DNA from 4 places in the Micromonospora sp. GCM10011542 genome. Region 1 is predicted to be linked to each of the others. Evidence: riboswitches for the same ligand, from Rfam matches in the RefSeq annotation. Region 1 holds a riboswitch; each other region holds the start of a gene.
What was found. Region 1 has a riboswitch for cyclic di-AMP ahead of ACFOW4_RS23305 (coiled-coil domain-containing protein). Riboswitches for the same ligand answer to the same signal wherever they lie in the genome.
Positions count from the first base shown of each region.

Region 2: it holds a riboswitch for cyclic di-AMP, as region 1 does, so the genes downstream of both, ACFOW4_RS26950 (transglycosylase family protein) here and ACFOW4_RS23305 (coiled-coil domain-containing protein) in region 1, are expected to answer to the same signal.
Region 3: it holds a riboswitch for cyclic di-AMP, as region 1 does, so the genes downstream of both, ACFOW4_RS30040 (coiled-coil domain-containing protein) here and ACFOW4_RS23305 (coiled-coil domain-containing protein) in region 1, are expected to answer to the same signal.
Region 4: it holds a riboswitch for cyclic di-AMP, as region 1 does, so the genes downstream of both, ACFOW4_RS01000 (C39 family peptidase) here and ACFOW4_RS23305 (coiled-coil domain-containing protein) in region 1, are expected to answer to the same signal.

Region 1 covers NZ_JBHSBO010000058.1:529,340-536,368, forward strand. Annotated here, with positions in the region: gene ACFOW4_RS23280 (heavy metal translocating P-type ATPase) at 1-1,220, opposite strand, end outside; gene ACFOW4_RS23285 (hypothetical protein) at 1,217-2,146, opposite strand; gene ACFOW4_RS23290 (heavy-metal-associated domain-containing protein) at 2,166-2,375, opposite strand; gene ACFOW4_RS23295 (metal-sensitive transcriptional regulator) at 2,524-2,820, shown strand; gene ACFOW4_RS23300 (YibE/F family protein) at 3,112-4,464, shown strand; cyclic di-AMP (ydaO/yuaA leader) riboswitch at 4,631-4,761, shown strand; gene ACFOW4_RS23305 (coiled-coil domain-containing protein) at 4,766-5,785, shown strand; gene ACFOW4_RS23310 (carbonic anhydrase) at 5,842-6,558, opposite strand; gene ACFOW4_RS23315 (helix-turn-helix transcriptional regulator) at 6,758-7,029, shown strand, end outside.
Region 2 covers NZ_JBHSBO010000062.1:46,703-53,731, forward strand. Annotated here, with positions in the region: gene ACFOW4_RS26935 (M28 family peptidase) at 1-1,324, shown strand, start outside; gene ACFOW4_RS26940 (SDR family oxidoreductase) at 1,408-2,106, opposite strand; gene htpG (molecular chaperone HtpG) at 2,267-4,183, shown strand; cyclic di-AMP (ydaO/yuaA leader) riboswitch at 4,505-4,676, shown strand; gene ACFOW4_RS26950 (transglycosylase family protein) at 4,676-5,347, shown strand; gene ACFOW4_RS26955 (hypothetical protein) at 5,443-5,805, opposite strand; gene dinB (DNA polymerase IV) at 5,933-7,029, opposite strand, start outside.
Region 3 covers NZ_JBHSBO010000068.1:97,605-104,633, reverse strand. Annotated here, with positions in the region: gene ACFOW4_RS30050 (HelD family protein) at 52-2,172, shown strand; gene ACFOW4_RS30045 (cation diffusion facilitator family transporter) at 2,279-3,196, shown strand; cyclic di-AMP (ydaO/yuaA leader) riboswitch at 3,340-3,471, shown strand; gene ACFOW4_RS30040 (coiled-coil domain-containing protein) at 3,477-4,544, shown strand; gene ACFOW4_RS30035 (hypothetical protein) at 4,664-5,179, shown strand; gene ACFOW4_RS30030 (SRPBCC family protein) at 5,221-5,688, opposite strand; gene ACFOW4_RS30025 (1-phosphofructokinase family hexose kinase) at 5,877-6,836, shown strand; gene surE (5'/3'-nucleotidase SurE) at 6,833-7,029, shown strand, end outside.
Region 4 covers NZ_JBHSBO010000003.1:90,684-97,712, forward strand. Annotated here, with positions in the region: gene ACFOW4_RS00990 (hypothetical protein) at 1-119, shown strand, start outside; gene ACFOW4_RS00995 (hypothetical protein) at 260-1,024, shown strand; cyclic di-AMP (ydaO/yuaA leader) riboswitch at 1,393-1,532, shown strand; gene ACFOW4_RS01000 (C39 family peptidase) at 1,779-2,618, shown strand; gene ACFOW4_RS01005 (alpha/beta fold hydrolase) at 2,821-3,555, shown strand; gene ACFOW4_RS01010 (CDP-glycerol glycerophosphotransferase family protein) at 3,557-5,248, opposite strand; gene ACFOW4_RS01015 (SDR family NAD(P)-dependent oxidoreductase) at 5,292-6,794, opposite strand; gene ACFOW4_RS01020 (ABC transporter ATP-binding protein) at 6,942-7,029, opposite strand, start outside.

The DNA of each region.
Region 1 (7,029 bases):
GTGGCCAGGCCCAGCGCGCACGGGCAGGCGATGATCAGCACGGCCACCGCGGCGGTGAACGCGGCGGTCGGCCCCGACCCGGTGCCCAGCCACCAGCCCAGCGTGCCGACGGCCAGCGTGATGACGATCGGCACGAAGACGCCGGAGATCCGGTCCGCCAGCCGCTGCACGGCCGCCTTGCCGCTCTGTGCCTGCTCGACCAGCTCGGCCATCCGGGCCAGCTGGGTGTCCCCGCCGATCCGGGTGGCGGTGACCACCAGCCGGCCGCCCGCGTTCACCGTGGCGCCGACCACGGCGTCGCCGGGGCCGACCTCGACCGGCACCGACTCGCCGGTCAGCATGCTGGCGTCCACCGCCGAGGTGCCCTCGTCGACCACCCCGTCGGTGGCGATCTTCTCGCCGGGGCGGACCACGAACCGGTCACCGACGGCGAGCTGGTCCACCGGGATCCGGGTCTCCACTCCGCCGCGCAGCACCGCGACGTCCCTGGCGCCCAGCTCGAGCAGGGCGCGCAGGGCGGCCCCGGCGGTGCGCTTGGAGCGGGCCTCGAAGTAGCGGCCGGCCAGGATGAACACGGTGACCCCGGCCGCCGCCTCCAGGTAGATGGCGCCGGCGCCGTCGGTGCGGGTGATGTCGAACCGGAACGGGTGCGTCATCCCGGGCAGGCCCGCGTCGCCCAGGAAGAGGGCCCAGAGCGACCAGCCGAACGCGGCGAGGGTGCCGAGCGAGACGAGGGTGTCCATGGTCGCGGCGCCGTGCCGCAGGTTGATCAGCGCGGCCCGGTGGAACGGCAGCCCGCCCCAGACCACGACCGGGGCCGCGAGGGTCAGCGAGAGCCACTGCCAGTAGTCGAACTGCCAGGCCGGCACCATGGCCAGCAGCACCACCGGCACGGTCAGCACCGCTGACACCCAGAGCCGGGTACGCGGGCCGTGCAGCTCGTCCGCCGGCTCCACGGTCGGCTCGACGGCGGCCGGTGGGGGCGGGAGCACGGCGGTGTAGCCGGTGCGGCGAACGGTGTCGATCAGGTCGTCCGGCGTCACGTCGTCGGCGTACCGGACGGTGGCCTTCTCGGTGGCGTAGTTGACGGTGGCGGTCACCCCGTCCATCCGGTTCAACTTCTTCTCGATCCGCGCCGCGCAGGACGCGCAGGTCATGCCGCCGATCGCCAGCTCGATGCGGTTCGGCGCCTCGGGTAGCGGCCTACTGGTGGTGGTCATCGTGGGCTCCCGTCGGTCGTGACGGTGAACTCGGCGGTGTGCACCGCGCCGCCGTGCCGGAAGTCGAGGTAGAGCCGGTAGCTGCCCACGGACGGGACCTCGGCGAAGAAGGTCACCGCGGGCCCGGGTCGGGTCCGCCCGTCGCCGGGCGTGCCGTCCGGGTGCACGTGCAGGTACGCGAGGTCCCCCTGGCGCAGCGCCACCAGGTGGCCGTACGCGCCCAGGTAGGGCTCCAGGTCGATGACCGGTGCGCCGTCTCGGCTGACCGTCAGGGTCAGCGGCGAGGTCCGGCCGGGCCGCGGGGCGCCGGCCAGGGTGACCGTGTAGCCGTCGACCGTGGTGCTGGTCGCCGGGGCGGGCAGCGGTCGCTCGGTCAGCGCGCCGGGGACGGTCACGTCCACGCCGAGGGTCAGCGGTTCCCCACCGGTCGGGGTGAAGTCGGCGAACGCCCGCCACTGGCCCGGACCGGCCAACGGGGAGGTCACCCGCCAGGTGCCGTCCGGCGCCATCTCGGGATGTACGTGGCGGAAGCCGGAGAGGTCGCGCCGGGCCACGACGAGGTGCATCCGCTTGTCGTGCGCCACGTCGAAGGCGGTGACCGGCCGGCCGTCCGGGCCGGTGATCCGGTAGGCGAACTGGTCGGCGGGCGCCGCGACCGGCTCGACGGTGTAGCCGTGCTCGGAGACGAGCAGGCCGCCGGGGAACCGCTCGACGGCGTCGCCGGCTGAGTCGCCGTGCCCGCCTGTGGCGTCGTCGTGCCCGCCCTCGGTGGCGCCGTGCGCGGCGTCGCCGGTGGCGGCGCTGGCGTCGTGGCGCGCCTCGGCGATCGGGGCGACGGGGCCGGCGACCTGGCCGACCCCGTACGCCGCTCCGAACACCGCCGCGAGGCCGAGGGCGAAGCCGCTGAGCTTCATCGCCGTGTTCATCGGGGCACCCCGGTCTCCGTCACGCGTCGACGAGGTCGTAGCCGGCCTCGTCGACGGCGGCGCGCACCGACGCCGGGTCGAGCGGGGCCTCGCTGGTGACGGTGACCCGGCCGGCGGTCAGATCGACCTGCACGTCGGTGACGCCGGCGATGGCGCCGACCTCGCTGCTGACCGCGCTCACGCAGTGCCCACAGGTCATGCCCTGCACCTGGTACGTCGTGGTGACCATCGGAACTCCCTCCACCGCCTCCAGCCTATACCCCCAGGGGGTAAATCGGAGACGGACCGCTTCTCGATCACTTACCGGTACCCGGTGGGGGTATCCGGCCCAAGGAGGACCGTACCATACCCCCCAGGGGTACGCTATCCTGGTCGACATGACCGCACCCACTCCGATCCGCGGGTACACCGCCAGCAAGGACCAGCTGCTCGCGCGGCTCCGCCGCGTCGAGGGGCAGGTCCGGGGCATCGAGAAGATGGTCGACGAGGACCGCTACTGCATCGACGTGCTCACCCAGATCTCCGCCATCCAGGCCGCGCTGGACAAGGTCGCCCTGGGGCTGCTCGACGGGCACGCCCGGCACTGCATGCACGAGGGTGCGGCCGAGGGCCGGGCCGACGAGATGGCCAGCGAGATGATGGCGGCCGTCGGGCGGTTGATGAAGCGGGGCTGACCGATCGGCTCCCGACACCCCGGCGCGACCTGCGACCCGGGTTCGGGCTGGTTACCATTCCCGACGATGACCCTCCGGATGCCGTACCACCCGCCGCGCCCGAACCGACGGGCGCCGACACCGCCACCGCGTGGCGGAGCCGGCGGACGGCCGAGCCGATCCCTCACGGTGTGTCACCGATCCGTCGTCGCGCAGCGATCCGGCGCGTCCTGTGCCGCGTTCCCACGGAGGCGGTGAACCAACCGACCCGCCGGCACGTACCCCGCACCGGATCCGTTGGGAGAATTCGCTTTGGGCGCCGACCACACCCGTCCCGCTCCGTCCGCCCCGCCGCGGGTGCGACGGATCCTCGTCGCGACGGTGGTGCCCCTCTTCGTCGCCACGGTTCTCGCCGCCCTGGTGCTCTGGCCGCGCGGCGGCACCCCGTCGACCGACGGTGGCGCCAACGTTCCGCGCTACCACGGCACGGTCACCCGGATCGTCACCGAACCCTGCCCGCCGGCCCCGGAGGGGACGCCGGGAGCCGCGGCCGGGCCGTGCGGCACGGTCAGCGTCCGGGTCGACGACGGGCCGGCGGCCGGTCAGCAGGTGGAGGCACCGGTACCGGCCGGCCCCGGCGCGCCCCGGGTGCAGGCCGGCGACGACATCATCCTGGTCGAGCTGACCGACCCCACCGACCCGGCCAGCAGCAGCTGGAACATCGCCGAACACCAGCGCGGCACTCCGCTGGTCTGGCTGGCGGTCGTCTTCGCCGTCGCCATCGTCGCGTTCGGCCGGTGGCGCGGTCTGGCGGCGCTCGCCGGGCTGGCCGCCAGCTTCGCCATCCTGCTCGCCTTCGTGCTGCCCGGCATCAGCGCCGGCCGGTCGCCGCTGCTGGTCGCGGTGGTCGGCGCCGCCCTGATCATGTTCGTCGTGCTCTACCTGACGCACGGGGTGACCGCGCAGACCTCGGTAGCGGTCCTCGGCACCCTGGGCAGCCTGGTGCTGACCGGGGTGCTCGGCACGATCGCCACCGCGGCCACCCACCTGACCGGCTTCGGCAGCGAGGACGCCACCACGCTGTCGATGTTCCAGGCCGACGTGGACCTGCACGGGCTGCTCCTCGCCGGCATCATCATCGGCTCGCTGGGCGTGCTGGACGACGTCACGGTCACCCAGGCGGCCACCGTCACCGAACTGGCGCACGCGAACCCCGGGCTGTCCCGGTTGCAGCTCTACCGGGCCGCGACCCGGGTCGGCCGGGCACACATCGCGTCCACGGTCAACACCATCGTGCTGGCGTACGCCGGGGCCTCCCTACCGCTGCTGCTCCTGCTCACCGCCGACTCGCGGCCGATCGGGGAGATGCTGACCAGCGAGTTCCTGGCTCAGGAGATCGTGCGCAGCGGGGTCGCCACGCTCGGCCTGATCGCCGCCGTCCCGCTGACCACCGGGCTGGCGGCGGTGGTGACCGCAGCCGGGCGGGACGGGTCCGCGCCGGCCGGCGACGCCCCCTCCACCAGCCGGCCGGCATCGGAGCGGGCGGAGGCGCTGGCCGCGCTGAGCACCCCTCGCGCGGGCCGGGTCGACCCGGCGCGCGGCCCATCGTCCACCGCCACCGCCGGGTGGCCGGAGCCGAACAGGAGCACGGATACGGCATGGTGACACTCCTCAGCGTGACCGGGTCGGGCGTCCGCCCTGAGAACCGCGTCACTGGTCACTCAGCGCCATGGCGAAATGACACTTTTGGTAGGCATCCGGACGTAGCTCTGCGGGTGGACTCTCGGGTAACCTCGCTGCCGGTTACCGCCGAAGGCGCGCAGCGGCGCCTGCGGTGCCACCGCCCAATCGCCAAGCGGCGAGCCGGGAACCCAGGTACGTGGGGTGAATCCGCAACAGCGGTAGGGGCCACTTCCGCCCCGAACCCGTCAGCTAACCCGGTCGGCGGTCGACGGAAGGGAACAGAGTGACGGCACCCCTACGCCGCTGGCTGACGCCCGTGGTGGCCGTGTTCGCCGCCTTGACCGTGCTCGCCGGACCCCTCCCGGCGCACGCCGCCCCGAACACCCCCACGCCCTCCGGGCACGAGGAGGACGGCGAGCCCCAGCTGCTCAACGACGTCATCGAGCAGACCAACCGCGCCTACCTGGCGGCCCAGTCCAAACTGGACAAGTCCAAGAAACGGCAGCTCCAGCTCGCGCTCGAGGTGAAACGGGCCCAGGCCGACCTCGACGCGCTCGCCCCGCAGGTGTCCCAGATCGCCGCCCAGTCGTACCGGACCGGCCGGGTCGGCGCGATGGCGATGCTGCTGGAGAGCGGCACGCCGGACTCGTTCGTCCAGCGGGCCGCCGCACTCGACGAGCTGAACATGGTCAACGAGCAGAAGCTGGCCGAGGTCAACGCGGTGAAGACCCGCGCCGAGCAGGCGAAGCTGGCCCTCGACGCGGAGGTCCGCGAGCAGCAGAAGCAGGCCGCTCTGATCGCGAAGCAGAAGCACGACGCGGACAAGGCGCTCGCCCTGGTCGGCGGCCAGGGCTTCACCGGCGGTCTGGTCGCGGCCACCTCGCCGGTGGCCCGGATCGGCCCGGGCCGCGACTCCGACGGCGACTGGCGGCCGGAGTCGCGTTCGGTGGACGACCCGACCACCTCGGGCACCATCACCCCGCGGACCCTGCACGCCTACAAGGAGGTCCGGCGGGCCGGCTTCAACCGGTTCGCGGGCTGCTACCGCCCTGGCGGCCCGTGGGAGCACCCGAAGGGCCGCGCCTGCGACTGGTCGTTGGAGAAGAGCGGCTTTCGCCCGTGGCACAACACCGACACCCGGACGTACGGCAACAACCTGGCCGCGTTCCTCATCCGCAACGCCGACCGGCTGGGCATCTACTACGTGATCTGGAACCGGCAGATCTGGTTCCCGGCCACCGGCTGGAAGTCGTACAGCGGACCGTCGAACCACACCGACCACGTGCACATGTCGCTGCTCTGACGTCGGACGAACGCGTCGAGGGCCGCCCCGCAGAACGCGGGGCGGCCCTCGACGCGTCAGGCGGCGGACGCGGCCGGGTCGGTGGGCACGTCCAGCGCGGTGGTGCCGGCCGGCACGGCGGCCACCTGCCGCACCACGCCGGCGGCGAGCCGGTACGACAGCCCGACCACCGCGCACCGTCCCTCGGCCACCTCGTCGGCCAGGACGGGTGAGTGACCGAGCAGCGCCTCGACGGTCTGTGCGATGTGGATGTCGACGATGCCGTCGATGTCGTGCACGCCCTCGGCGGCGGCCCGGCGCAGGCCGGGCAGCACGGCGTCGACCACCGCGCCCAGATGTCCCGGGGGCACGACGCCGGTGGTGGCCACCTCCCGGGCCGCCTGCACGGCGCCGCACGAGTCGTGCCCGAGGACCACCACCAGCGGGGTGCCGAGCACGGTCACCGCGTACTCCACGCTGCCCAGCACCTCGGGGCCGACCGTGTGGCCGGCGGTGCGGACGACGAAGAGGTCACCCAGCCCGCGGTCGAAGATGATCTCGGCGGCGAGGCGGGAGTCGGAACAGCCGACGATCACGGCGAACGGGTGCTGCCCGTCGGCGACGGCAGCCCGGTGTCCGGCGTCCTGGTTGGGATGGCGCGGAGCACCGGTGACGAAACGCTGGTTGCCCTCGACCAACTCGGCGTACGCCTGCGCCGGGTCGGTCGGCGCGGCCGACCGCTCGGGGGCTCGCTGGGTAACCGGCTGTCCGCCGGGTGTACCGGGACGACTCATCCCCGCACCTCGTCTCCACGCGTTTGACCTGCACATCCCGGCCCACGGGTGGGCGCGGGCCCGGGCTTCACCGTCACACGCACCGCAAGGTACGTCAACCTATACGTGATATAGATTTCATACGTTGACCCCGGCCGGTCCTGCGCTCAGGTCCGGCGGGCGGTGCGGGATCCGGAAGGCGGGTCATACGATGGCGGGCATGGGGACGGCAGCGGGTGGGTACGGCGGCGCCCGGAACTGGACCTTCCTCACCAACCACGGCCACGTGCTGCTGGCCATCGCGCGCAACCCCACCGCCCGGCTGCGCGACGTGGCCGCCGAGGTCGGCGTCACCGAGCGGGCCGCCCAGGCGATCGTCGCCGACCTAGAGGCCGAAGGCTACCTGCACCGCACCCGGGTGGGGCGGCGCAACGAGTACACCCTCAACCCAGCCGGCCGTTTTCGCCACCCCGCCGAGGCCGACCGTCAGGT
Region 2 (7,029 bases), on a different contig from region 1:
CGACAACGGCTCCGGCTCGGCCACCCTGCTGGAGAACGCGCTGGTCCTGGCCGCGCAGAACCCCACCATGACCAAGCGGGTCCGGTTCGCCTGGTGGACCGACGAGGAGCAGGGGCTCAACGGCTCCGAGTTCTACGTCAACTCGCTCAGCGCCACCCAGCGCGGCTACATCAAGGGCTACTACAACTTCGACATGGTCGGCTCGACCAACGGCGGCTACTTCATCAACCGGGTCACCTCCACCACGGCGGCGCCGCTGAAGGCGTACTGGGACTCGCTGGGCCTGCAACCGGAGGAGAACGTCGAGGGCCAGGGCCGCTCCGACGACTACTCGTTCCAGCAGGGCGGCATCCCCACCTCCGGCTACGCCGCCGGGGCCAGCGCCCGCAAGACCAGCGCGCAGGCGGCCAAGTGGGGCGGCACGGCGAACTCCGCCTACGACCCCTGCTACCACCGTTCGTGCGACACCACGGCCAACGTCAGCGCGACGGTGCTGAACCGGTCCGCCGACGGCGTCGCGTACGCGCTGTGGCAGCTCGCCGTGGGCGGCGGTACGCCGACCAACGACTTCTCCGTCGCGGTGAGCCCCACCTCGCGCAGCGTCGCGCGCGGCGCCAGCACGACCGCCACGGTCAGCACGGCGACCACCGCCGGCTCCGCTCAGTCGGTCGCGCTCTCCGCCTCGGGCGCGCCCAGCGGCGTGAGCGTGTCGTTCAGCCCTTCGTCGGTGACCTCCGGCGGTTCGGCCACGATGACCGTGAGCGCGTCGTCGACCGCGGCCACCGGCACCTTCACCATCACGGTCACCGGCACCGGCTCGGTCACCCGTAGCGCCACCTTCACGCTCACCGTGACCGGCACCGGAGGCTGCGCCGGCGGCCAGGTGATCGGCAACGGCGGCTTCGAGAGTGGCAGCGCCCCGTGGACCGCCAGCTCCGGAGTGATCACCAACTCCAGCAGCCAGCCGGCCCGGACCGGGTCGTACAAGGCGTGGCTGGACGGGTACGGCAGCACCCACACCGACACGCTGTCCCAGTCGGTGACCGTGCCGGCCGGCTGCGCCAGCTACACGCTGTCGTTCTGGCTGCACATCGACACCGCCGAGACCACCGGCTCGACGGCGTACGACAAGCTCACCGTGCAGGTGGGCAGCACCACCCTGGCGACGTACTCGAACCTCAACGCCGCCGCCGGCTACGTCCAGCGCACGTTCAACGTGGCCGGCTACGCCGGCCAGACGGTGGTCCTGAAGTTCACCGGCACCGAGGACTCCTCGTTGCAGACCAGCTTCGTCGTGGACGACGTGACGCTGCAGGCCAGCTGATCCGGGCGGTCGGGCGGGGTGGGCGCGGACGCCCACCCCGTCCGACCAGGACCGTCAGCGGTGGAGATCCCTCAAGCCCGGGGTCAGGGAAGCTGCGGGTAGAGCGCCGCCACCCCGCCGGCCAGCCCGGCCTGGACCTGCCGGCTGACGTCGTCGGCGAGGATCTCGTACGCGTCGGCCTCGATGCCGTCCACGGCGATCCGGGCGATCTGCGCCGGGTCGGACTTCGGGGCGGTGACCCCGGCGGTCATGTCGGTGTCCATGTAGCCGACGTGCAGGCCGGCGACCCGGACGCCGCGTTCGGCGAGCTGGACGCGCAGCGCGTTGGTCAGCGCCCACTCGGCCGACTTGGCGGCGCTGTACGCGCCGACCGCCGGGAAGCTCACCCAGGACAGCGCGGAGAGCACGTTGAGCATCGCGCCGCCGCCGTTGCCGGCGATGATCGGGGCGAATGCCCGGGCCATCGACAGGGTGCCCAGGTAGTGGGTCTCCATCTCCAGCCGAACCAGCTCCAGGTCACCCTCCAGCAGGTCGGTTCCGGTCTCGGTGCCGGCGTTGTTGATTAGTAGCGTCACGTCCCCGGCGAGCGCGGCGGCGGCGGCCACCGAGGCGGGGTCGGTGATGTCCAGTCGCACCGGCGTCACGCCGGGCAGGTCCACGCTGTCCGGGTTCCGGGCGCCGGCGTAGACGGTCGCGCCGCGGGCGAGGAGTTCGGCGGCCAGGTGCCGGCCGAAGCCACGGTTGGCGCCGGTGACGAGGGCGGTGGTTCCAGCGATCTTCATGACCGGAACCGTATCCGTCTGACTTCTGTTTAGCAAAGTCAGCCAGATCACCCGTCGTGCGACCCGGATCGGGAATACGACCCGGACGCGGACGCGACCCACCCCGTGACGGCTCGTATCCTTTCCGCGAACATCCGCATGAGCCGAGAAGGGAGACGGTGTGAGCAACCGGACCGAGACGTTGGAGTTCCAGGCCGAGGCGCGTCAGCTCCTCCAGCTGGTGGTCCACTCGATCTACTCGAACAAGGACGTCTTCCTGCGGGAACTCATCTCGAACGCGTCCGACGCGCTGGACAAGCTGCGGCTGGCGACGATGGTCGACAAGGACCTCGCCGCCGACACCGACGACCTGCACGTCGCCATCGAGGTGGACCGGGACGCCCGCACGCTGACCGTGCGGGACAACGGCATCGGGATGACCCGCGACGAGGTGGTCGGGCTGATCGGCACCATCGCCAAGTCCGGCACCGCCGAGCTGCTGCGCCAGCTGCGCGAGTCCGCCGACGCCCGTGCCTCGCAGGAGCTGATCGGCCAGTTCGGGGTCGGTTTCTACGCCGCGTTCATGGTCGCCGACCGGGTCACCCTGCTGACCCGCAAGGCCGGCGAGAGCGGCGGTACCCGCTGGGAGTCCACCGGCGAGGGCACGTACTCCATCGAGGCGGTCGACACCGCGCCGCAGGGCACGGCCGTCACCCTGCACCTCAAGCCGGCCGACGCCGAGGACAACCTGCACGACTACACCGCCGAGTGGACGATCCGGGAGATCGTCAAGCGGTACTCCGACTTCATCGCCTGGCCGATCCGGATGCGCGTCGAGCGCCCCGGCGCCGACGGCGCGGACGCCACCAGCGAGGTGCAGACGCTCAACTCGATGAAGGCGCTCTGGGCGCGGCCCCGCGACGAGGTCGACCAGGCCGAGTACCACGAGTTCTACAAGCACGTCAGCCACGACTGGGCCGACCCGCTGGAGATCGTGCACATGAAGGGGGAGGGGACCTTCGAGTACGAGGCGCTGCTGTTCCTCCCCAACCACGCCCCGCTCGACCTGTTCTCCCCGCAGGGCCGCCGCGGCGTGCAGCTCTACGTCAAGCGGGTGTTCATCATGGACGACTGCGAGGCGTTGGTCCCCAACTACCTGCGCTTCGTCAAGGGCGTGGTGGACGCGCACGACCTGTCGCTGAACATCTCTCGGGAGATCCTCCAGCAGGACCGGCAGATCCAGATCGTCCGCCGTCGCCTGGTGAAGAAGGTCCTCACCACCGTCAAGGACCTGAAGGCCAACCACCCCGAGCGCTACCGCACCTTCTGGACCGAGTTCGGCGCGGTGGTCAAGGAAGGGCTGATCGACGACACCGACAACCGGGAAACCCTGCTGGAGATCCTGTCGGTCGCCTCCACCCACGACCTGGCCGAGCCCACCGATCTGGCCGGCTACGTCGCGCGGATGAAGGACGGCCAGAGCGACATCTGGTACGCCACCGGCGAGTCCCGCACCACCATCGAGAACTCCCCGCACCTGGAGGCGTTCCGCGCCAAGGGCCACGAGGTGCTGCTGCTCACCGACCCGGTCGACGAGGTGTGGGTCGAGCGCGTCGGCGCGTACGAGGGCCGACCGCTGCGCTCCATCGCCAAGGGTGAGGTCGACCTGGACACCGCGGAGGAGAAGCAGGAGGCCGAGGCCGAGCGGGAACGGCAGCGTCAGGACTTCGCCGAGCTGCTCGGCTGGCTCGGCACCGCCCTGGCCGACCGGGTCCGGGAGGTCCGTCTCTCGTCCCGGCTGACCACCTCGCCGGCCTGCGTCGTCGGCGACGCGCAGGACCTCACCCCGACCCTGGAGAAGATGTACCGGGCGATGGGCCACGAGATCCCGCAGGTGAAGCGCATCCTGGAGGTCAACCCCGGACACCCGCTGATCGCCGGCCTGCGCAAGGCTCACGAGCAGGGCGGTGACACCGGCTCGCTGACCGAGACCGCCGAGCTGCTCTACGGGCTGGCGGTGCTCGCCGAGGGCGGCGAGCTGACCGACCCGGCCCGGTTCACCCGGGCGCTCGCCGACCGGCTGGCCCGCACCCTCTGATCCAGACGTATCGGCCGGCGGGGGAGCGCCTCCCGCCGGCCGATGCCAACTCGGCCGGAGCCCTCGACGGCGGGCCAGGTGGCGCACTCCGGCGACGTTCTCGTGCCCGGGTCGGGTGAACCGGAACGCCTCCGCGACGACGGACGGGTGGGCCGCAGCGGGCCTGATCAGAATCGGTCCATCGTGGTCACTGCACAGTCCCGCGCGGTCCGCAACCGCTACGCCGGGCTCCGCGCGGGGGCTGGTGAAGAAGTTCACAGGCAGTGGGCGACCGTCACCGACGGTGCCTAACGTCGGTCGGGTCCGCCAACGTGGACACCGCGACCGGTAACGCCAAATCCTGCCGCCGGCCGTCGGAACCCAGTCAACCGGGCAGGAGCGGGGGACCCAAGTTCCTCGGTGCACGTCACCTCGGGGTGAAGCCGCCATCGCGCGGCCGGGCTCCTCGGCCCGAACCCGACAGCTGACCTCGCCGGCGTGGAGGAAGCTCAGATGGCAACTGAATACGTTCCCCGTCACCGACGGGTCACCACCCGCCGCGTCGCCGTCGGTGCCCTGGCCGTCGGCGCGGTCACCGGCGCCGTCGCCCTGTTCGGCCCGGCCGCCCCGGCCCAGGCGGGCGTCAACTGGGACGCGATCGCCCAGTGCGAGTCCAGCGGCAACTGGCACATCAACACCGGCAACGGCTACTACGGCGGTCTGCAGTTCTCGCAGAGCACCTGGGCCGGCTACGGCGGCAAGAAGTACGCCGCCCGGGCCGACCTGGCCACCCGTGGCGAGCAGATCGCGATCGCCGAGAAGGTGCTCGACGGGCAGGGCATCGGTGCCTGGCCGACCTGCGGCAAGAAGGGCGGGTCGACGTCCGGCTCGTCCGGTAGGTCGTCGACCAGCTCCGGCTCGTCGTCGAAGTCCACGTCGAAGTCCGGCTCGACCTCGAAGCCGAAGGAGCGGTCCTCGCGCGACGACCAGCCGGCGACCCGCAGTCACCGGCGCACCGCGCCGGCCGGCGGCTCGACGTACCTGGTCAAGCCGGGCGACACCCTGTCGCAGATTGCTCAGGCGCAGCGGGTGGCCGGCGGCTGGCAGGCGCTGTACGAGCAGAACAAGAAGCTGATCGGCGCCGACCCGGGCCTGATCTTCCCGGGTCAGCGGCTCAGCCTCTGACGCACGGCACACGGACGCCCGACCGGATACCGGTCGGGCGTTTCGTGTGTGCGACGACGTCGGACGCGCCCGTGTGGTGGGCGCGGTCTGCGGCGTCAGGCCGCCGAGGCGGTCGCCCCGGACCCGCGACGCGACGACGCGGAGCCGGCCGCCCGGTTGCGTCGTGCCGCCGGCACCGACTCCGCCGACCAGCCGGAGCCGGTGGCGGCGCCCTCGCCCCCGTCGGCCGTCGCGGGTGTCTCGGTCGAGCCGCGTGCCAACCGGAGCGACTGTTCGGCGCTGCTGCGGGCGGCGCACGGCCAGGGTTGGCCGGCGCACAGCAGGTTGCGGCAGGCGCCGTTCTCGTCCGGCTCGTGGGCGCTCAGCACGTCCACGGCCAGCTGCCAGAGCAGCGGGTCCGTCACGTCCGCGGGACGCTCGGTGCGGCGGCTCGGTCGATTGCTGCTGTCCTCGGACATGGTGGTCCCCCCTGTCAGGCTGATTCCCTGCACAGTCACCCAACATGCCCGGGGCTAAACCCGCCACCTGCTGTGATGTGCCTTTCAGCTCAGGTCGCCGCCGGTGTGCCGGGGCCGTGGATGTGCGTCAGTCCGGCAGCAGCGGCATCTCGACGCCCGGGTCCCGGCCGAGCAGTACCGCGCGCGTGAGCGCGGCCGAGCCGAACCGGTCCCGGACGGCGTCGACCGCCGCGTCCAGCTCGGCGCCCGGATCGCGGTCGAAGGGCAGCTCCGGCTGGACCGGGTTGTCGTCGAGGTTGGCGACCGAGACGCCGATCAGCGTGACGCCCCGCCGGTCGATGTCAGGCAGCGCGGCCCCCAGCAGCGCCCGTGCGGCGGCCAGCAGCGGCACGGTGTCCGCGGTGGCCTTGACGAGGGTGTGCGAGCGGGTGGCCCGGGCGTAGTCGCCGAACCGTAGCCGCAGCGTCACCGTGCGCCCGGACCGGCCGGCGGCTCGCATCCGGCGGGTGACCCGGTCGACGAGGCCGGCCAGGGTGGCGTCCAGGTCGGCCGACGTGTGCGGGGCACGGCCCAGCGCGTGCTGTGCGCCCATCGACCCGCGCCGCCGGCCCACCTGCACCGACCGCGGGTCGCGGTGGTGCGCCAGCGCGTGCAGGTGCCGGCCGGCACCCCCGCCGAGCAGCGACACCAGAGCCGCCTCGCCCAGCCGCGCCACGTCGCCCACGGTGTGGATCCGCCGCTCGCGCAGCTTGGCGGCGGTGACCGGCCCGACGCCCCACAGCCGCTCGACCGGCAGCGGGTGCAGGAAGTCCCGTTCGCGTTCGGGCGCGACGACCAGCAGCCCGTCGGGCTTGGCCACCCCGCTGGCCACCTTGGCCAGGAACTTCGTCCGCGCCACCCCGACCGTGATGGGCAGGCCGACCTGCTCGCGTACCTCGCGGCGCAGCCGGTCGGCGATCCCGACCGGAGCCCCGACCAGCCGCCGCAGACCGCCCACGTCGAGGAACGCCTCGTCGATGGAGAGCCCCTCGACCAGCGGGGTGGTCCGCCGGAAGATCTCGAACACCGCGCGGCTGGCCGCCGTGTACGCCGACATCCTCGGCGGCACCACGATCGCGTCCGGGCAGAGCCGCCGCGCCTGCTGGCCGCCCATCGCGCTGCGTACCCCTCGGGCCTTCGCCTCGTAGCTGGCCGCCAGCACCACGCCGCCGCCGACGATCACCG
Region 3 (7,029 bases), on a different contig from region 1:
TTGGCCTGCGCGGTTCACACCGCTTACCGCCGACGTCAGGAGGAGCGTGCGTTGACCGACCAGACCGCCCTGGAGCAGGAGACCGCCGTCGAGCAGCGGCACCTCGACCGGGTGTACGCCCGCCTGGCCGAGCTGCGGCAGTCGGCGGTCCGCGCCGAGCGGGACGGCTACCGGATGGCCCGGGTGGGCACCTTCGGCGCCCTGGTCGAACGCGACGCCATGGTCTTCCACGCCGCGCAGCGGCGGCACACCCTCGACGCCGAGCACGAGGGGCTGGTCTTCGGCCGGCTGGACCTGCGCGACCGGCAGGTGCTGCACGTCGGGCGGCTCGGCATCCGGGACGAGGACGCGACCACCCTGGTGGTGGACTGGCGTGCGCCGGCCGCCGCCGCGTTCTACCAGGCCACCCCGGCCCAACCGCTGGGCGTGGTCCGCCGTCGCACGATCCAGTCCCGGGGCGAGCGGGTCACCCGGATCGAGGACGACCTGCTCGACCCGACCGCCGCCCCGGAGGGGATGACGGTGGTGGGCGACGGCGCGCTGCTGGCCACCCTGTCCCGGGCCACCGGCCGGGGCATGCGCGACATCGTGGCGACCATCCAGCGGGAGCAGGACGAGGCGATCCGCTCGCCCAGTTCCGGCGTGACGATCGTCTCGGGCGGCCCGGGCACGGGCAAGACCGCGGTCGCCCTGCACCGCGCGGCCTTCCTGCTCTACTCCGACCGCAGCCGGTACGCCGGCGGGGGCATCCTGGTGGTCGGCCCGTCCTCGGTCTTCGTCGAGTACATCGCCTCGGTGCTGCCGTCGCTGGGTGAGGACACCGCCACCCTGCACTCGCTGGGCACCCTGTTCCCCGGCATGACCGCCACCCGCACCGATCCGCCCGAGGTGGCGGCGGTGAAGGGTTCGCTGCGGATGCGCCGGGTGCTGGAGCGGGCGGTGCGCGACGCCGCACCGGGCGGCCCGGGCGAGCTGCGCCTGCTCTACCGGGGGCAACTGCTGCGGCTGGACCGGGCCCAGCTGGACGCGATCCGGGACCGCGCGCTGCCCCGGGGCGCCCGACGCAACGAGGTACGCCGGGCCGGCTTCGACGGGGTGTTCGCCGCGCTGTGGGCGCAGGCCCGCCAGCACGCCACCACCGGCCGGCTGCCGGAGCAACGGGCCTTCGAGGAGGAGATCGCCGAGCGGCCCGAGTTCCGCGAGTTCCTCAAGGCGTGGTGGCCCCGGCTGCACCCCCGCCACGTGCTCGGCTGGCTGGCCGACCCGCAGCGGCTGCGCCGCTACGCCGGCGGAATCCTCTCCGGCGCGGAGATCCGGCTGCTCTCCGCCGCGTACCGGAGCCTGGACTCCGCCGGGCTGACGATCGCCGACGTAGCGCTGCTGGACGAGCTGGACGCGCTGCTCGGCCAGCCGGTGCGGCCGGCCCGGGCCAAGCGGGATCCGTTCCAGCTCGCCGGCGGGGTCCGCGAGCTGAGCACCTTCGCCGACCGGCAGCGGGCCGCCCGGGACGCGGCCCGGGAGCGCCCGGCGGACTACCGGGAGTACGCGCACGTCGTGGTGGACGAGGCGCAGGACGTCTCGCCGATGCAGTGGCGCATGATCGGCCGGCGCGGGCGCCTGGCCTCCTGGACGGTCGTGGGTGATCCGGCGCAGACCGCCTGGACCGGCGATCCGGAGGAGCTGACCCGGGCCCGCGACCAGGCCCTGGGCCGGCGCAAGCGGCACCAGTTCACGCTCACCACCAACTACCGCAACTCCGCGGAGATCTTCGCGGTGGCCGCGGCGGAGATCCGGCGGCTCTACCCGGACCTGCCGCTGCCCAGCGCGGTCCGCTCCACCGGGGTCGACCCGGTCCAGCTGGTGGTGCCGCCCGCCGGGTTGGAGACCACGACGCTCAAGGCGGCCACCGAGCTGCTGGCGGAGGTCGAGGGCACGGTCGGGGTGATCACGCCGGTCCCCCGCCGGGACGAGGTGGCCGGCTGGCTGGCCTCGATCGGCGGGCCACGGCTGCAGGTGGTGACCAGCCTGGAGGCCAAGGGCATGGAGTACGACGGCGTCGTGCTGGTCGCCCCGGGCGAGATCCGCGCGGATCCGGGCTCCGGGGTACGCACCCTCTACGTCGCGCTCTCCCGGGCCACCCAGCGGCTCACCACCGTCGACACGGTCGACTGAGCGCGGCGATCCACCGCTCCCGGCCGATCGCTGGCCGTACAGTTGCATACATAGCGATGTGAGCATACATTTGACCGGGTCGGGACCGGCGATGGAGGGTGGGGTCGTGGGCGCAGGTCATGACCACCACCACGGGTCGGTCGCCAACGCCGCACACCAGCACCGGGGCCGGCTCTGGGCGGCGTTCGGGCTGCTCGCCACCCTGATGGTGGTCGAGGCGGTGGCCGCGTTCCACACCGGCTCGCTGGCCCTGCTCTCCGACGCCGGTCACATGTTCACCGACGTCCTCGGCATCGGCATGGCCCTGGCCGCGATCACCGCGACCCGGCGCTCCACCAGCGACCCGCAGCGCACCTTCGGCCTCTACCGGCTGGAGGTGCTGGCCGCGCTGGCCAACGCCGCCCTGCTCTCCGGGGTGGCGATCTACGTGGTGGTCGAGGCGATCGGCCGGTTCGGCGACCCGCCCGAGGTACGGGCCGGCCCGATGCTCGCCGTGGCCGCGCTCGGCCTGCTCGCCAACCTCGTCGCCTTCGCCCTGCTGCGGCCGGGCGCCCGGGAGAGCATCAACCTCCAGGGCGCCTACCTGGAGGTGCTCGGCGACCTGCTCGGATCGGTCGGCGTGATCGGCGCGGCGCTGCTCATCGAGGTCACCGACTGGTGGTGGGCCGACCCGCTCGTGGCGGTCGCGATCGGCGTGTTCATCCTCCCCCGCACCTGGCGGCTCGGGCGGGCCGCGGTACGCATCCTGGTGCAGGCCGCCCCGGAGCACCTCCAGGTCACCGCCGTGCACGACCGCCTGGCCGCCGTGCCGGGCGTCGTCGAGGTGCACGACCTGCACGTCTGGACGCTGACCTCGGGCATGGAGGTGGCCTCCGCCCATCTGACCATGGCGCCCGGAGCGGAGGTCGGGGCGGTGCTGACGGCGGCCCGGACCGCCCTGCACGAGGACTTCCGGATCGAGCACGCCACGCTGCAGATCGAGCCCGGGGCGGCCCCGGGGGCCTGCGGATCGGTCGAGTGGTAGCGGCATTTCAGCGCGTTTTCCAGGCATTCGCCGGGATTTCCCGTGGCGTCGCACGCACCGTCCGTCACAACCGCTGCAGCAGCCCCACCGGCACCGGTAGGCTCTGACCCGGCCTCCACCCGGTGGCGCCCACCCGGCGCCGGTGGCGGCCGCCGCCTAATCGCCCGCACGGGCGAACCGGGGAACCACGTTCTCGGGGTGCATCCGCGTCAGCGGTAGGGATCTTCCGTCCCGAACCCGTCAGCTAACCCGGTCGGCGGCTGACGGAAGGACATGCGTAGTGGCACCAGCACGACCACCCGCCGCCCGACTGGCGGCCCTGCTCGCCGCGATGCTCGCCCTCGGCATCGTCGCCGCCCCGGCCACCGTCGCCACGGCGGCGCCCCCGGCCAGCCAGCGCGCCGCGGCCCCCGACGGTGACGAGGAGGGCGGCACTCCGGCGCTGCGGGCCCAGCTCGAGGCGGCCAGCAAGGGCTACCTCGACGCGAAGCGGGCCCTCGACACCTCGGTGCGGCGGCAACAGCAACTCGCCACCCGACTCAAGTCCACCGAGACCGAGCTGACCGAGCGCAGCGGCAAGGTCGGCGAGATCGCCGGCGTGGCCTACCGCACCGGCCGGCTCGGCACGATGGCGGCGCTGCTCAACAGCAACACGCCCGAGGGCTTCATGGACCGGGCCGCCCAACTGGACGCGGTCGCCGCCAACGAGGACCGGGCACTGCGCGAGCTGCTCGCCACCCGCGACGAGGTCACCCGCACCCGCACCGCGCTCGACGGCGAGATCCGCGAACAGCGCAAGCAGGTCGCGGTGATGGCCAAGCGCAAGGAACAGGCCGAGAAGGCCCTCACCGTGGCCACCACCAGCAAGCCGCGGACCACCGCCGACTCCGGCTCCAACCGCGGCACCTCCACCGCCAACGCCAAGGCCGCGCCGCGCAACTCCGACGGCTCCTGGCCACCGGAGTCGTGCAGCGTCAACGACCCCACCCCGGCCAGCGGCTGCATCACCCCGCGCACCCTGCACGCGCTCAACCAGGCCAAGGCGGCCGGCTTCACCCGGTACGTCTCCTGCCACCGCAATGGCGGCTCGGGCGAGCACCCGAAGGGGCGGGCGTGCGACTTCGCCGCGCAGAAGGGTGGATTCGGCGGTGACGCCACCGGCGGGGACAAGACGTACGGCAACAACCTCGCCGCGTACTTCATCCGCAACGCCGACCGGCTCGCGGTGCTCTACGTGATCTGGTACCGGCAGATCTGGCTGCCCAGCAGCGGGTGGAAGTCGTACAGCGGGGCGGGCGGCGACCCGTCCAGCGACCACACCAACCACGTGCACCTGTCCGTGTACTGACCCACCCGGCCGGTGCCCTCATCCGACGAGGGCACCGGCCGCGGTACGTCCGGGGACGTACCCGGGATGTCGTCGACGACCGGACGACCCCGCCGGTCCCGGCCGGCACCATCGCCGGTATGCCTCGGATCTCGCCCACCGCCCGCAAGGGCCTGCTCACCCTGCACCTGGTCACCTCGCTCGGCTGGCTCGGCGCCGACCTGGTGCTGCTCACCCTCGGCATCGCCGCGCAGCGCGGCGCCGACCCGGCCGTGGTCTATCCGGTCGCCGCGCTGGTCGGTACCGTGCTGTTCGCGCCGCTGAGCGTGCTGGTCTGGCTGATCGGCGTGACCAGCGCGCTGCTCACCCCGTGGGGGCTGCTGCGCTACCGCTGGGTGCTGGTCAAGCTGGTGATCACCAGCGTCATGGTCGGGTTGGTGCTCTTCCTGCTCACCCCGAACCTGCGGCACGCCGGCGCGCTCGGCGCCGCCCTGCCACCCCGGGAACGCGCCGACCTCGTGATCGCCCCGGCCGTGTCGACCAGTCTGATGATCATCGCGACGGTCCTCTCCACCTACAAGCCCTGGGGCCGCCGCCGGGCCGCTCGGACTCGTGCGGCTGCCCCCAGCAGGATCGGCGCACGGTCGGGGAGGTAGGAGCCCCCGCGCCGGAGTCCCGGACGTCGCGCAGCTCCGGGTCAGGTGGGAGTCGGGGGGTTGGTGGTCCGGTCGAGAGCGGCGCCGAGGCGGGTGGCCAGGGCGAGGTGGGCGGCGCGGGCCTCGCGGAACGCGTACCGGAACAGCGGGGCCGGCGCGGTCAGGGTGATCTCGACGTCGATCCGGACCAGCCCGTCCGGCTCGGCCCGCAGCCGGGTGTGGTTACGCACCGTGGTGGCCGGCCACTGCCGGGCCACGGTGACGATCTCGTCGCCGTCGTTGATCAGCACGTCCGCCCGGTAGGTGATCGGGAAGCGCAGCGGCCCGGCCGCCAGCCGGTCGGTGATCGCGTAGCTGGCCCGGGCGCCGGGGCGAGGTGGCAGCTGGCGGACCCGGACGATCAGCGGGTGCAGCTCCCCCTGCCGGGTCAGGTCGCCGAGCAACGCCGCCGCCTCGGCCAGTGAGCACCGGGCCTGGACGGTGTAACTGAAGGTATCCCGCCTGAGCACACCATCTCCCGCCGTCGCTGGTCGCACGATCGTCCCGTACCCCGGTCGGGCTGGCAACGGCCGCGCGTCATCCGCTGGACGCCCGTCGTTCTCCCGCTGGTCGCATGACGGCCGGTTCGGGGGAAACACCGGCTGACGGCGGACGGAGGGCGGGACATGGGCGGGTACGACCGGTGAGCGGGCACGTGATGGTCTTCGCGCCAACCCCGCAGCTGACGGTGACAGTGGACCAGCCGAGCGGCCAGCCGGAGCTGCACCTGCATCCGGGCGGGCAGGGCGTCTGGCAGGCCCGGATGGTGCTGTCGCTGGGGGTGGACGTGGTGCTCTGCACCGCGCTCGGCGGTGAAATCGGCCAGGTGCTGGAGCCGCTGCTGGTCAGCGAGGGGGTCGACGTCAAGGTGGTGGTCCGCGACTCCGGCAGCGGCGGGTACGTCCACGACCGCCGGGACGGAAGCCGGCGGGAGATCGTCGACGTACCCGGGCAGCCGCTGAGCCGGCACGAGCTGGACGAGCTGTACAACCTCGCCCTCGGCGAGGGCCTGCGGGCCCCGGTCAGCGTGCTCAGCGGCCCCAACGATCCGGCGCTCGTGCCGGCGGACCTGTACCGACGTTTCGCCGCGGACCTGGGCGCCAACGGCGGCCGGGTGGTGGTCGACCTCTCGGGCGAGCACCTCGCCGCGGTGCTGGAGAGCGGGGTGTTCTTCCTCAAGGTCAGCCACGAGGAGCTGATCCGCGACGGCCGCGCCCGCGACGAGGACACCGCCGAGCTGACCCGGGCCATGTACGACCTGCACGCCGGCGGCGCCGACACGGTGGTGGTGAGCCGCGCGGACCAGCCGGCGTTGGCGCTGGTCGACGGGGAGTTGTTCGAGGTGGAGATGCCCCGGTTGCAGGCGGCCGACCCGCGCGGCGCGGGTGACTCGATGACCGCCGGGGTGGCCGCCGTGATGGCCGGTGGTGGGGACATCCGGACCGCGATCCGGACCGGTGCGGCGGCCGGGGCGCTCAACGTCACCCGGCACGGGCTGGGCACCGGCCGGCTCGATTCGATCACCGGCCTGGTGGACCGGGTCCGGCTGGTCCCGGCCGACAGCCGGCCGCAGGAGCACATCACCCCGGACGAGTTGGCCGAACGGGTCGAGCGATGAAGCTGCGGGTGCTGGTGACCAACGACGACGGAATCGCCGCCCCGGGCATTCAGGCGCTCGCCCGCGCCGCCGCACAGCGAGGCCTGGATGTGGTGGTCGCCGCGCCGCTGGAGGAGGCGAGCGGCACCAGCGCCGGGATGACCGCGCTGGAACGGGACGGGCGGGTGATCGTGCACGACCATCCGCTGTCCGA
Region 4 (7,029 bases), on a different contig from region 1:
CGGCGCCCGCCGTCGAGGCCGCCGGGCTGGCCGAGGGTGCCGCCGGCATCGCGGCACGGTGGTTGCCGCGTACCGCCGATCCGGCCACCCGGGCCTCCCGGGCCCCGCCGGCGCGCTGAGTCATCGGGGGCCCGCCCCGCCACCGCGCCTGTCGATCACCCATCTCCGCACCCCGCCCCGCCGAGCCGTGGCCCGCGCCGCGGCGGTCCCGGCGGCCGTGCGGCTTCCACCGCAGCGCTCTTCCCCCGAGGTGCCGACCATGGAGACCGTCCTCTACCAGTTTCTGACCGAGGTTCCGCAGGCCGCCGCCATCTGGTCGGCCCTGTTCCTCCTGGCCCTGACCGTGCTCACCGTGCTGGTCGCTCGCCCCGAGCGGGACCGGCCGGCCGTCGACCCGGCCCCGACGCCCACCGCCCGGGAGCTCGCCGCCGTCGAGGCGGCCGACCTGCGCCGGTACGCCGAGGAGGTGGCCGTCGCCGCGGCCGGCGCGGCGCAGACCGCCCGACGACGTCGCGCCGACTGGCTGGCCGCTCAGGAGGCGACCGAGCGGGCCTGGGTGGGGTACGACGAGGCGGAACGCGCCGCCCGCCGGTTCGCTGGCGCGGGTGCGCTCCCCAGCCCCCGCACGCCCCGCACCCCGACGGAGTACGCCGCCCGGGAGCGGTACCTGCACCGCGCGGCGATGGCGGCGCACTGGCGGGGTGACCTCTCGATGCGTCAGCTCACTGACGTGTTCGCGCACCGCAACGGGTGGGATCCCCGGCGGCACCCGGTCGAGCAGGAGGCGCTGCTGAGTCGCGCGATCCGGGACGGCAAGCTGCTCGCGCATCGCGCCGCGGCCGAGCGTGAGCAGGCCGCGTGGCGGAGTGCCGAGGTGGCCGCCGAGGCGGCTCGCGCGCTCGCGGAGGAGGCGTACGCGGCGGCGGCCCGGCTGCGACCGGTCCGGGTGCCGATCCGGCCGGCCACCACCACGGCGGCCCGCCCGGCGACCGCGGCCCGCTGGCGTCCGGCCCGGGTGGGCTGACTGTCATCGCCTGATGTTGAGGGGGCAGGCGCCGGGGTCGCCCGGCCGAAGATCGGTCCCGACCTGCGGTACGCAGACCGAAATCGTCCCAACCATGCCGTGAGCCGGGTCACACGACACCGAAACGGGCACCTGGCACGGCCGGGCGTAATCCTCACGCGAATGCGGCGTCATTGCCGGCCGGCTGTCCGGTTGTCGACCCCGGGTGCCGCCGTAACCGCTTGTCCCATCGAGTCACGTCAGCGGCGAAACGCGTAAAAATTGCCGCGCCAATTCAGGTTTACGCAGGTGAGCCTGGCTTGGCAGCGCGGGAGAGGACCAGTAGTGTTCGCTCGTCCGATGCGGTTACCGATCGCAAGAGGCGACGCCGCGTCGACCCGCTTAATCGTGATCTACGAGCCGGGGACCCAGGTACGTCCGGGGTGAATCCGCGAGCCACGGCCCGCGGTAGGGCGATCTTCCCGCCCGAATCCGTCAGCTAACCCGGTAGGCGGTTCCGGAAGGAGTTCCATTCCGTGCAGCACCATTCCACCCCCCGGTTGTTCCCCCGCCTCCACGGCGTCGCGGTACCCCCGCTCATTCGTCCGGTGACGGTGAGCTGACCCCCCGGGTCACCGCCCTTCCAGCCCGGCCCGGCCGGGCGTGCACCTGAGCTGCCACCACCCGCGCGGACCACGGTCCGCGCGCTGCCGCCTACCCGGATCCCGACCCGGCCCTGGTGCGCCGCTCTCGCCCCGAACCCGTGGAGGACCCCGTGAAGCACACTCTCAAGCGTCAGCTGCGTCGTCTCGCCAGCGAGCGCCCGTACCAGATCGTCGCCGCGTCCGCCGCGGCCCTGGCTCTCGCGTCCACCACCGGCGCCCTGCTCGCCAACGCCGACGACGCGCCCATCGGCCGTCAGACCGCGACCACCGTCGCCGCCGAACTTCGCAGCGACGCCGCCGCGATGGGCGGGGCGGGTGCCGCCGCGTCCGCGTCGACCAGCGGCTCGCCCGCCACCGCCGTGCCGGCCCCGACCAGCGCCTCCCGGGCCGCCAAGACCAGCGGTGACCCGGACCTGACCCGTAAGCCCGCGCCGCCGAAGCCGCCGGCGTCCAAGCTGCTGAAGTACGACTACCAGGCGCAGAACACCTTCTACAACTGCGGTCCGGCGGCCACCCGCAACGCGCTCAGCGCTGCCGGCATCGATCGCACGCAGGAGGAGCTGGGCGCCAAGCTGGGCACCACCGAGATGGGCACCAACTCGGCCGAGGACACCACCCGGGTGCTCAACGCCGAGGTCAAGGGCTCGCCGTACCGGACCCGGATGTTCCCGAACGCGCCCAGCCCGGCGCAGATGGACCGGCTCCAGGCTGACGTCGTGCGGGCGATCACCGACGGTCGCGGCGTGGTGGCGAATATCGTCGGGGACGCCACCGACACCGACGGCAACTGGCACTCCTACGGCGGCGGGCACTACATCGCCGTGGTGGGCTACAAGGACGAGGGCCGGACCGTGCGGATCGCCGACTCGGCCAACCCGGCCGACCCGTCCTACTGGATCAGCACCATCGACCTGGCCAACTGGATGACCACCCGGGGCTACTCCGCCTGAGTCACGCACGAGGCCCAACGGGCGCCGACCCCCTGCGCGGGGTCGGCGCCCGTTGCCGTCGCGGGCGGTCCGGAGCGCGACGAACCCGTACGCCGGGTGATTGGTGACGAATCCTCCACGATGGACCGACGGTGCGTAGATCCGAGTCTGGCCGGGCGATCGCCGGTGGTCGGGGTGGTGCGCGTCATGACAGACTGCGGCCGTGGCGGAGAAATTGCGCGGCGAGCCGGTCCTGTTGCTGCTGCACGGCATGGGGGCGACCGGGGACGTCTGGTCGCCCTGGGCGCCACTGCTCGAAGAGCGGTGGAGCGGGCGGTGGCTGGCACCGGACCTGGCCGGTCACGGCCGGTCGCCGTCGCTGCCGGAGTACTCGTTCGCCGGGATCGCCGACCGGGTCGCGCACGGCCTCGCCGTCGCCGACCGGGTGGTCGTACTCGGGCACTCCCTGGGCGGTGTGGTCGGTCTGGCACTCGCCGCCCGCCACGCGGGGGTGGCCGTCGACGCCGTGGTCGGGCTGGGCATCAAGGCGGTCTGGACGCCGGCCGAACTTGCCCGCGCCGGCGAGCTCGCCGCCCGCCCGGTGAGCTGGTTCGCCAGCCGCGATGAGGCGGCCCGCCGCTACCTGCGGGTGTCCGGGCTGGAGGGGCTGTTCCCGCCGGACCACCCGGCGGTGGACGCCGGGCTGCGGCAGGTTGACGGCCGATGGCGGCTGGCGATGGACCCCGCCGCGTTCGCCGTGGGTGCGCCCGACCTGGCCGCGCTGCTGGCGGCGACCGACGCGCCCGTACTGCTGGCCCGGGGCGAGCACGACCCGATGGTCACCGACGCCCAGCTCAGAGCCTTCGGCGTACCGGTCGTCACCCTGCCCGGGCTCGGCCACAACGCGCACCTGCAGGACCCGGCGGCCGTGCTGGCGCTGCTGGAGACGTACCGCTGAGCTAGGCGGTGGGGGAGAGCGACGGTGCCTGTCGCTCGGTCGCCTGATCCGGCGTCGCCGCCAGCTCCCGCCGGGCGGCGGCCAGGAACCCCTCGGCGTACGACTCGGCGGGGAAGTCGCCCAGGTAGCGGCGGCGGGTGAGCCAGCGGGCCTCGGCCAGCGGATCGGTGTCCAGCAGGGCGGTCAGCACCTCGTCGACGTTGGACATGTCCCGGCGCAGCACGTAGCCCGACCCGGCCAGCGGGAAGTGCTCGGTGAACCGGTCGCCCTCGTCGCCCATGTCGGTGACCGCGTACGGCTTGCCCGAGTAGAGGTAGTCGGAGATCACCCCGGACACGTCCGAGACCAGCGCGTCGGACCGGTTCACGCACTCGGCCAGGCTCAGCTCCCGGGCTGCGGCACCCACCACGTGCTGCCGCCCGGTGCTGGCCCGGTCGGCGACCAGCAGCTCGGTCAGCCGACCGAGCTGGCGGGCCGAGGCCGGGTTCTGCGCGGTGTACGGGTGGGCGCGCAGGATCACCGTCGCGCCGCGCTCCAGCAGCCGCCGCAGCAGCTTCTCGGCCACCGGCAGCGAGCAGTAGTCGGCGTCGGCGTGGTGCCCGGTCCAGGTCGGGGTGTAGAGCACCGTCGGCTGGGCCAGGCCGCGCACCGGCTCCTGGCGCACCTCGATCGACTCCACCTGCGGGCGGCCCACCACCACGAACTTCTCGGCCGGGATGTCCACCCCGGCTCGGGCGTACCGGTCGATCGCCGCCGGGCCGGCCACGAAGATCCGGTCGAAGATCGCCGACACCGGGTTGGCGCTCGGCGCCTTGTCGCTGTCACCGTGGTGCAGCTGGACGTGGGTGAGCTGGGTGAACCGGATGCAGTGGCTGTTCTTCGCGCCGTGGTTGACGTAGAACGCCGCCCGCAGGCTCGGCACGAAGACCTCGTCCATCGCCCGCAGGGTGGGGCAGTAGACCACCGGGGCCGTGGTGGCGGCGGCGATCGGGGCCAGGAACTCCGGCTCGCGCAGCAGGACCACGAACGGCCGGCCGATCCGCTCCAGGTACGGCAGCCACATGGTGACCTGGTACTCGGAGCCGGGCGGGGCGGAGAAGTAGAGCACGAACTCCGGCTGGTGCTGGCGCAGCGCCCGGGCCACCGGTCCGCCGCCGGCGGCCGGCCGGAACCGCCGCCGGGCCAGGTCGACCGCCACGGCCCCCGCGCCAGCGGCGACCAGCAGGCTGGCGACCAGGGCGACGGCGGCCGGCAGGACCAGCGCCGCTGCCCCGGCGACCACGGCGAGCAGCCCCATCAGGGCGGTGCCGAGCTGCTCGGCGACCAGCGGCGTCCAGGCCCGCACGGGCAGGTTGGCCACCCGGATCTCCAGGTTGCCGGCGTCGCGCAGCGGCCCGACCAGCAGGACCAGGCCCAGCAGCACCAGCGCGGTGGCGACCAGCACAGGGTCGAACCCGGCGTCGAGCCGGCGGGCGTAGCCGACGAGGATCCCGGCGGCGATCAGCGTCGTCTCCGCGACGGTGTCGGCGCCGGGCCGCACGCGCCGTTCCCAGCCGGCCGCCGCGAGGGCGGCCACCGCCAGCAGCAGCCCCCACAGGGTCGCACCGGTCAACGCGACCACGAGGAACGCGAGGACCGCCAGACCGGTACTCAGGCACCGTGCGATCAGCTTCCTGATCAGTGCACCACGCATGTTGCTCCGTTCCCCGCCGTTGTGGCCGACTGATGTCCGACGGTCAGCCGGCGGCCGTGCTGGTCGCCGCGTCCGTCTGTTCCGGCGTCCGCGGGGTCGGCACCCCACCCGGCGCCCGGCGTACGTCGATGACCTGACCGGTGAGGTCGGAGATCAGCACGTCCACCGAAGCCTGGGCGACGGTCTCCGCCGCGAGGAGGGTGTGCTCCGGCTCGTCGCCGAAGGCCCGCGTCCGCATCGGCGTCGCGGTGCGCTCCGGATTGACGCAGTTGACCCGTACGCCGAACTCGGCCCACTCGTCGGCGAGCGCCTGGGTCAGGTTCACCAGGGCGGCCTTGGTCGAGGAGTAGAGGGCGTACTGGGCGCGACCTCGGGTGTAGGAGCTGGACGTGTAGAGCAGCAGCTGACCCTTGGTCTGCTGGAGGTAGGGCAGAGCATGCCGGGCCACCAGCACCGGCCCGACGAAGTTGACCTGGAGCACCCGGTCCATGGTCTCCTGGTCCATCTCGGCCAGCGCGCCCTTCTCCAGGGTCCCGGCGGTGACCACCACGTGGTCGATCCGGCCGGTGGCCTCGTAGGCGGTCTTCAGCGCCGCCTCGACGTCCTCGGCCCGCTCGACGTGGGTGCCGGTGCTGGAACGGCTGAACGGGAAGACCTGCGCCCCGTAGCGCCGGCCCAGTTCGGCCAGGTCGTGACCGATGCCGTAGCTGCCACCGAAGATCACGATGGTGCGGCCGGTCAGTTCCTCGGTGTAGCTGCGGTGGTCGGTCAGCCGGGGCGCCTGCGCCGCCGCGAGCTGGAAGAGCTTGTCCGCCAGGTGTACGTCCACCGGGTGGGTGACTTTGATGTTCTCGTCCGAGCCGTCGATCACCTTGATCGGGGTGCCGGGCAGGTAGCGCAGCACCACGCCACAGTCGTCGGTGGCGGCGAAGTCGGGGTCGCCGCCGGCCAGCCGGTACGCCTCGCGGATGGTGCCGGACCGGAACGCCTGCGGGGTCTGCCCGCGGCGCAGGGTCGAGCGGACCGGAATGCCGGTGATGCAGTCGTCGGCGTCGACCTGGATGATCGTGTCGGCCGAGGGGATGGCCACGTCGACCGCGGAGTACGTCCAGAGGGCGTTCACGCACTCCCGCACGATCCGGGCGCTGACCAGCGGGCGTACCGCGTCGTGGAAGAGGATGTTGACGTCGCCGTCACCGATCGCCTCCAGCGCGAGCCGGGTGGTCGCGTTGCGGGTGTCACCGCCCTCGATCACTCTCGTCACCTTGCGGAAGCCGGCCTGCGCCACGATCCGCCGGGCGTCGGCGAGGTGGCTGGCGGCCATCATCACGATGATCTCGTCCACCTCGGGGGCGGCCTCGAAGACGGCGAGGGTGTGCTCGATGATCGGCTTGCCGGCGATCTTCAACAGCTGCTTGGGGATGCCGAGCCCGAGCCGTTCGCCGGTGCCGCCGGCCAGCACCACCGCCACCGTCCGGCTGGGTAGCCAGGACGCCGGCGAACCTGCCGCCACGGCGTCCGGGACGGGGGCCTGCTGCTGGGTCATTGCCGATCCTCACTGATCCACTCGTGGTGCCGAGCCGAGGTGCAGGTGGTGCGACGGGTTCGCCCGGGGACGTACGACCATAGCTTCCGGCGCGGACGAACCACGCCGGACGGGCACCCCGGCCGTCGGCCGGGGTGCCCGCGCCACCTACTTGGCGGTGTACGCCTCGTACTCCGCGATGACGTCGGCGGTCGGTCCGTCGGCGCGCATCACGCCGGACTCCAGCCAGATCGTC